DNA from 2 places in the Pantoea sp. X-Soil-YNGN-775 genome. Region 1 is predicted to be linked to the other one. Evidence: predicted binding sites of a transcription regulator. Region 1 holds the regulator's gene; the other holds the start of a gene.

Region 1 (4,140 bases):
GGCGACGATGGTATCGTCGGCACAGCGCGCCAGCTCCACCCGCGGCGCCTGCAGTTTGCCGTCGGCGGTGCCGCGTGCGCGGTTCTGGCTCCAGAAGGCGCGCCAGGCTTCGCCTTTAATCTCAAATTCCACTTCGGCCAGACACTCGGCGCAGTCGCGGGTCATCAGCGCATTCTGGCTCTGGGAGATGGCGCCGAGACGCGGCGTCTGGTGATAGAGTGCCAGACAGATGGCATCCAGCAGCGTGGTTTTGCCTGCGCCGGTGGCACCGGTAATCGCGAACAGCCCGTTGCTGGCGAAGGGTTCGGCGCGGAAATCGATAAACCATTCACCGCGCAGTGCGTTAAGGTTTTTAAACCGTAGCGTGAGGATCTTCACTGTGGCTCCTCAATGTCGGCCAGCGTCTGGCGGAACAGGGTGGTCATCTGATCGATCTGCTGCGGTTGCAGTTCACTATCCAGCGCCATGCGACGGGCAAACACCTCTTCCACTTTCAGTTCGCTCAGGGTTTCGTTGTCGAGTCGCGCCAGACTGTGCTGACGCTGCTCGCGGCTGCGGCGCAACAGCAACACTTCCACCGGCAGTTCTGCGGTCAGGGTTTCCACCTGGCGCTGCAGGTCGCTGAGGTACTCCTGAGTAGTGACTTCGATATCCAGCCAGGTCGGTTTTTCCTGCTGCACGCCGCTGAAATCGCTGAGCTGCTGCGCAATCTGTGCCAGTGAGCCTTTCAGTACCTGCATCGGCTGCACCTGCGGCACCACCAGCGGCGTCACCGTTTGCAAACCGCGCGGGGTGAAGTCCAGCAGGAAGACGCTTTTTTCACTGCCCAGTTCATCAAAACTGAGTGCAATCGGCGAGCCGCTGTAACGGATGTGCTCGGTGCCCGCTACCCGCTGAGCGCGATGAATGTGGCCGAGCGCGATGTAATCGACCTCAGGAAAGGCGGCGGCCGGAAAGGCGTCCAGCGTGCCGATATAGATGTCACGTACCGAGTCGCTCTGGCTGACGCCGACGGTGGTGAGATGGCCGGTGGCCACGATTGGCAGAGCCGGGTCCAGCGCCCGCGCGGCAGCCACGCGCTGCTGATAATGATGAGCAATCGCCTCCAGCAGCGAGGTCTGCTTGTCGCGTCCGGACTGGCCGGCGCGGCTGCGCAGGATGTCGCGCGGCCGCAGATATGGAATGGCGCACAGCAGCACGCCCGGCGCGCCCTGACGGGTGGTGAGCAGCAGCACATCGCTGTTGGCCTCGGGCGTGGCGATCACCCGGGTATTCAGGCAGGCGAGCAGTTCGCATGACTCATTGAGCGTCGCCACCGAGTCGTGATTGCCCGCCAGCACAATCAGCTGACAGCCGCTGGGCTGCAGCGCCACCACAAAGCGGTTGAACATTTCGCGCGCGTAGCTGGGCGGGGTGCCGGTATCGAACAGATCGCCCGCCACGATTAACGCATCCACCTGATGCTGTTCGATCTGGATCAACAACCAGTCGAGAAACGCCTGATGTTCCGCTGCCCGACTCTTGTTGTAAAAGAACTGCCCCAGATGCCAGTCCGCAGTATGAATGATGCGCATAAAACTCCCTGCCGTTGTAATTCGCCCGGCGATTATACTGGCTCTGTGGCCAAAGCGAAAAATTGTCGCTGCGCGGTCATAATTGATTACCACTGGCCTGAATGAGCGGGTATGTTTTTCATAAAAGTGTCACAAATCTGACGCATAATGGCGCCGCGAATCTCAGTGACAGCCGTCATATCAGCAGGAGTAATAATGGCTAAGCGCATTTTGGTTGTGGAAGATGAAGCCCCAATCCGTGAAATGTTGTGCTTTGTTCTGGAGCAGAACGACTATCAGCCAATTGAGGCGGAAGATTATGACAGCGCAGTGGGTAAGCTGATTGAACCCTGGCCCGATCTGATTCTGCTGGACTGGATGTTACCCGGCGGCAGCGGCATTCAGTTTATTAAGCATCTGAAACGCGAAGCGATGACCCGCGATATTCCGGTGATGATGCTCACCGCCCGCGGTGAAGAAGAGGACCGGGTGCGCGGGCTGGAAGTCGGCGCTGACGATTACATCACCAAGCCGTTCTCGCCAAAAGAGCTGATGGCGCGCATCAAAGCCGTCATGCGCCGTATTTCACCGATGGCGGTGGAAGAGGTGATTGAGATGCAGGGACTGAGCCTGGATCCCTCCTCGCACCGGGTGATGTCGGAAACCACGCCGCTGGAAATGGGCCCTACCGAATATAAACTGCTGCACTTCTTTATGACCCACCCGGAGCGGGTTTATAGCCGCGAACAGCTGCTGAACCACGTCTGGGGCACCAACGTGTATGTCGAAGATCGCACCGTCGATGTTCACATTCGCCGTTTACGTAAAGCGCTGGAAGTCTCCGGCCACGATCGCATGGTACAAACCGTCCGTGGAACAGGGTATCGTTTCTCTGCCCGCTACTAAACGGAGTTTTCACCGTGCTGGAACGCCTCTCCTGGAAGAGATTACTGTCAGAACTGCTGCTGGCGTGTCTGCCTGCGCTGCTGCTTGGCCTGCTGTTCGGTTATCTGCCGTGGCTGCTGTTGCTGAGCGTGCTGGCGGTGCTGCTGTGGCATTTCCACAACCTGATGCGCCTGTCGCACTGGTTGTGGCTCGATCGTACCATGACGCCGCCAGCCGGGCGGGCCAGCTGGGAACCGCTGTTTTACGGGCTCTACCAGATGCAGTTACGCAACCGGCGGCGGCGGCGCGAACTCGGCAACCTGATTAAACGCTTTCGCAGCGGCGCCGAGTCGCTGCCGGATGCGGTGATCCTCACCACCGAAGAGGGCACCATTTTCTGGTGCAACGGGCTGGCACAACAGCATCTCGGGCTACGCTGGCCAGAAGATAATGGCCAGAACATCCTTAACCTGCTGCGCTATCCGGAATTCTCGCGCTATATCCGCCAGCGTGACTTCGACAAACCGCTGACGCTGGTGCTGAATAACCAGTACCACATGGAATTTCGCGTTATGCCCTACAGTGAAGGCCAGTGGCTGCTGGTGGCGCGTGACGTCACTCAGATGCATCAGCTGGAGGGGGCGCGGCGTAACTTCTTTGCCAACGTCAGCCATGAACTGCGCACCCCGCTGACGGTGCTGCAGGGCTATCTGGAGATGATGAATGACTCGGTGATGAACGAGCGTTCACGCGGTAAGGCGCTGCATACCATGTCAGAGCAGACGCGCCGCATGGATAGCCTGGTTAAACAGCTGCTGACGCTGTCGCGGATTGAAGCTGCGCCGGCGATCGATCTGAAAGAGAAGGTTGATGTGCCGGTGATGCTCCGGCTGCTGCAGCATGAGGCCGCCACCCTGAGCGGCGGACGTCACGACATCCATTTCCATACCGATCCGCATCTGAAAGTGTTCGGCAACGATGAACAGCTGCGCAGCGCCATCTCCAACCTGGTCTACAACGCGGTAAATCATACGCCGGAGGGCACGCGCATTGATATCAGCTGGCTGCGCAGCAAGCAGGGCGCAACGTTTCGGGTGTGCGATAACGGGCCGGGCATCGCGGCTGAACATATTCCCCGTCTCACCGAGCGTTTCTACCGGGTCGATAAGGCGCGATCGCGGGCGACCGGCGGCAGCGGGCTGGGGCTGGCGATCGTGAAACATGCCCTGAGCCACCATAATGCGCGGCTGGATATCACCAGCGTGCCGCATCAGGAGACCTGTTTTACCTTTACCCTGCCGGCAAGGTTGATTGTCAGCAGTGGGATGCAGGAGAATGCTTCCATTAATGGCTGACGGATCTGCTTGATGCGCGCACTTGTTTTGTTGATGGTCATTTTATTGCCAGGCATGGCGCTGGCCCAGTCCGGCACGCTGTCGGGCAACCTCAGCAGCGTCGGGTCCGATACGCTGGGCTACCTGATGACGCTGTGGGGCGAGGATTTCAGCCGGCAGGCTCCGGGCGTCAATGTGCAGGTGCAGGCTTCCGGTTCGTCGACCGCGCCGACTGCGCTGGCTGCCGGTGCGGCGCAGCTTGGACCAATGAGCCGCCCGATGCAGGCGGATGAACGGCAGGCGTTTGAAGCGCGCTATGGTTATCCTCCGCTGGCGGTACCGGTAGCGATGGATGCGCTGGTGGTGGT
Region 2 (4,140 bases), 1.2 Mb from region 1:
AGACAATACCGGTGGCAAACACCCCCTGCAGAACGAAAATACAGCCATACAGGGCAACCAGGAAATAGACGTCCCAGCCCGACGAGCGGCGAATTTTAAACCGGCTATTCAAATCGCGGCTGGTGTACCAGTAACCACTGACCATTAACACCATGAATATTGCGGTACCCACCTCAGACTCCCTTTAACGTATTCACATGGCGGGCAAAATCTTCGTGTACTTCTTCGCTGAGCGTGTTGACCGAGATATTGCCGTTCTCATCAATTATGATGCGCTCGCCTTCGGCGATGGAGTCGTTGATGTCCTGGCGGGTCATGATCTGCAGAAATTTATCGGGACTGGCAAACAGCGATTTAACGAAATTGAACATGGCGATCCACTTATCTGGTTAAAAGAGAAAGTATGTGACCGAAACGACACTCTCGCCTGGTTAATTTCAGGTGAAATTTCTTAAAATCAATTAATTAGCGAAGCGGCTATCGTTCATCTCCGGCCGCATTTTGCCGAAATAGCCAGCATAACCAGTAGATTGGCAGCGTCGCCTGCCCTTTTCCGCTTCGCAGTCTGTGACCGGGCTTCATCCCTTCTTCGCCGGTTAACGCTAAGCTCAATTTTTGTCAGCTTACTGTCACCCCTGTATTGAGGAAGATTCAGATGAAACAACGCACGTTAGGTCGTACCGGTCAGCGCGTCTCGGAGATTGGCTTTGGCGCATGGGCGATTGGCGGGACCTGGGGAGAAGTCAGTCAGCAGGATGCCGAGGCCGCGCTGCACGCGGCGCTGGATGCTGGCATCACCTTTATTGATACTGCCGATGTGTATGGTGACGGCCGCTCTGAAAAGATTATCGCCGGGGTGCTGAATCAGCGGGGTGGTGAACGTCCGTTTGTGGCGACCAAGCTGGGCCGGCGTCTCTCGCCGCACGTTGCTGACGGTTATAACGCCAGCAACCTCAACGCGTTTGTTGACCGCTCGCGTGAGAACCTGCAAACCGACACGCTGGATTTAGTGCAGCTTCACTGCCCGCCAACCGAGGTCTATTACAATCCGGAGGTGTTTGCAGTGATGGATGAGATGGTTGCCGCCGGGAAAATTCGTCATTACGGCGTGTCGGTAGAAAAAGTCGAAGAGGGACTGAAGGCGCTGGAATTTCCCAACGTCTCATCCATTCAGCTGATCTACAACATCTTCCGCCAGCGTCCGGCGGAACTGCTGCTGCGAGAGGCGAAACGGCGTAATGTCGGGATTATCGCCCGCGTCCCGCTGGCATCCGGCTTGCTGACCGGAAAAATGGGCCCGGACAGCCAGTTTGCTGCCGACGACCACCGCGCTTTCAACCGCAATGGCGAAGCCTTCGATAAAGGCGAAACCTTTTCCGGCGTACCGTATGAGGTGGCGCTGGAGGCGGTAGAGGAGATTCGTCGTTACGTGCCGGGCGACATCAGCATGGCGATGCTGGCGCTGCGCTGGATCCTGATGAACGACGATGTCAGCGTGGTGATCCCCGGCGCGAAAAATCGCCAGCAGGCGGCAGACAATGCCCGCGCCAGCAGCGTTGACGCGCTGTCTGACCAGACTATGGCGGCGCTGCAGCAGATTTATCAGGCGAAGATTGCGCCTTACGTGCATCAGCGCTGGTAGTCGTACGATTTACAACGCCTGGGCGCACGCCCAGGCGGAACTCCACGCCCACTGGAAGTTATATCCCCCCAGCCAGCCGGTCACATCCACCACTTCACCAATGAAATAGAGGCCCGGCACCGTCCGCGCTTCCATGGTTTTCGAAGAGAGCTGGCTGGTATCCACCCCGCCCAGCGTCACTTCGGCAGTGCGATAGCCTTCGGTTCCGTTCGGCTGAATACGCCAGGCGTGCAGCGTCTGCACCAACTCTGCCTGCTGCTTGCTGTTGAGCTGCTTCAGAGTGATATCCGGCACCACCTTCAGCGTTTGCAGCACTTCCACCAGCCGTTTCGGCAGAATTTTTGCCAGGCTGTTCTTCAGGCTAAGGTTCGGATGCGCCTCACGCTGAACGGTCAGAAAGGCATCAAGCGGCGTGGCAGGCGACAGATCGATGGTGACGAACTCACCCGGCAGCCAGTAGCTGGAGATCTGCAACACCGCCGGGCCAGAGAGCCCACGGTGGGTAAACAGCATCGCCTCTTTAAAGCGGGTGCCGTCCTGCGCGTCGATGGTGGTTTCCAGTGCTACGCCGGACAGCGTCTGCAGCTGTTCCAGCAGCGGCTTATGCAGGGTAAACGGCACCAGCGCAGCGCGCGTCGGGAAAACAGTCAGACCAAACTGTTCAGCAATTTTATAGCCAAACGGCGACGCGCCCAGGCCGGGCATCGACAGGCCGCCGCTGGCAATCACCAGTTTTTCCGCCTGCACCGTGCTGCCGTTCAGTTGCAGGGTGTAGCCGCTGTCGTCACGCGTCACGTTCAGTACTTCACTGCGTAACCGCAGCGTCACCTGGCCCTTTTCACACTCGGCCAGCAGCAGATCGACAATCTGCTGGGCGGAATCGTCACAAAACAGCTGGCCGAGGGTTTTCTCATGCCAGGCGATCTGGTGACGATTAACCAGATCGATAAAGTCCCACTGGGTATAACGCGCCAGCGCCGACTTACAGAAATGGGGGTTATGTGACAGATAGGCTGCCGGTTCGGTGTACAGATTGGTGAAGTTGCAGCGCCCGCCGCCTGACATCAGGATCTTACGTCCCGGCTTTTTGCCGTTATCCAGCAGCAATACGCGACGCCCGCGCTGTCCGGCCTGGGCGGCACAGAACAGCCCTGCGGCCCCGGCACCAATGATGATAACGTCAAACTGTTCCACGGCGGTTTACTCACTTAATCGGAAAGGCGCAGATTGTAGTGATCTGCTCACTGAGACGCCAGTGTCAAAAATTTGCCGTAAATGTGTCATAATGTAACTGACTAATATCTGGGCCTTTTTACCCCTTTAACCCGGCTACGTTACTGCTAAAGGTCAAATTAAGGCTATATTTTCCTTTCCCATACAGCACGTTGTCGCGGATAATGCGCCGCGTTCATGTCCTCCAAAAATGGCGTAACGTTTATGCTACATCTGTTTGCTGGTCTAGACCTCAGTACTGGCCTGTTATTGGTTCTTGCCCTGCTGTTTGTATTGTTTTACGAAGCAATCAACGGCTTCCACGACACGGCCAACGCAGTTGCGACGGTCATCTATACGCGTGCCATGCGTGCCCAGCTTGCTGTGGTTATGGCTGGCGTGTTTAACTTCTTTGGCGTGCTACTCGGTGGATTGAGTGTCGCCTATGCCATTGTTCATATGCTCCCCACCGATCTGTTGTTGAATGTTGGATCGGCTCACGGTCTCGCCATGGTGTTTTCTATGCTGCTGGCGGCGATTATCTGGAATCTCGGCACCTGGTATCTGGGTCTGCCGGCGTCCAGCTCCCATACCCTGATCGGCGCCATTATTGGTATCGGTCTGACCAACGCCCTGATGACCGGTACCTCGGTGGTTGATGCGCTCAACATCCCGAAAGTGCTGAACATCTTCCTGTCTCTGATCCTGTCGCCGATTATCGGCCTGGTGATTGCCGGTGGCCTGATCTTTATTCTGCGTCGTTACTGGAGCAGCACTAAAAAACGTGCCCGCATTCATATGACGCCAGCCGACCGCGAAAAGATCGACGGCAAGAAAAAGCCGCCGTTCTGGACCCGCATCGCCCTGATTGTTTCGGCGATCGGCGTCAGCTATTCGCATGGCGCGAATGACGGCCAGAAAGGCATTGGTCTGATCATGCTGGTGTTGATTGGCGTGGCACCGGCCGGCTTCGTGGTGAACATGAATGCCTCAGGCTACGACATCACCCGCACCCGCGATGCGGTTAATCATCTGGAGCAGTATTATCAGCAGCACAACGCTTCGCTGACGCATATTATCCAGATGGCACCGCCTAAGCTGCCAACGCCGGAAGAAGTGCCATCCACCAGCCCGCAGGAGTTCCACTGTGACAGCGCCCGCGCGTTACAGGCGGTTCAGCGCGCACAGGTGTTGCTGAATAACCTGCAAAGTTACGATCAGCTGACGGTCGAACAGCGCGGCCAGATGCGTCGCCTGCTGCTGTGTATCTCAGACACGGCGGACAA

Evidence for each region. Region 1 encodes PhoB, which activates phosphate uptake and scavenging genes when phosphate is short. Its sites were predicted from a motif close to CTGTCATAAAACTGNCNNAT; they were not measured.
Region 2: the regulator PhoB is predicted to act here: its motif matches at 2,898-2,917, upstream of pitA (inorganic phosphate transporter PitA).

The regions. Positions count from the first base shown of each region.
Region 1 covers NZ_AP035945.1:938,289-942,428, forward strand. Annotated here, with positions in the region: gene AC6I8I_RS04255 (AAA family ATPase) at 1-378, opposite strand, end outside; gene sbcD (exonuclease subunit SbcD) at 375-1,574, opposite strand; gene phoB (phosphate response regulator transcription factor PhoB) at 1,770-2,459, shown strand; gene phoR (phosphate regulon sensor histidine kinase PhoR) at 2,474-3,793, shown strand; gene AC6I8I_RS04275 (PstS family phosphate ABC transporter substrate-binding protein) at 3,806-4,140, shown strand, end outside.
Region 2 covers NZ_AP035945.1:3,992,302-3,996,441, forward strand. Annotated here, with positions in the region: gene AC6I8I_RS18785 (hypothetical protein) at 1-172, opposite strand, end outside; gene AC6I8I_RS18790 (hypothetical protein) at 174-371, opposite strand; gene AC6I8I_RS18795 (aldo/keto reductase) at 656-1,642, shown strand; gene AC6I8I_RS18800 (BaiN/RdsA family NAD(P)/FAD-dependent oxidoreductase) at 1,652-2,836, opposite strand; gene pitA (inorganic phosphate transporter PitA) at 3,080-4,140, shown strand, end outside.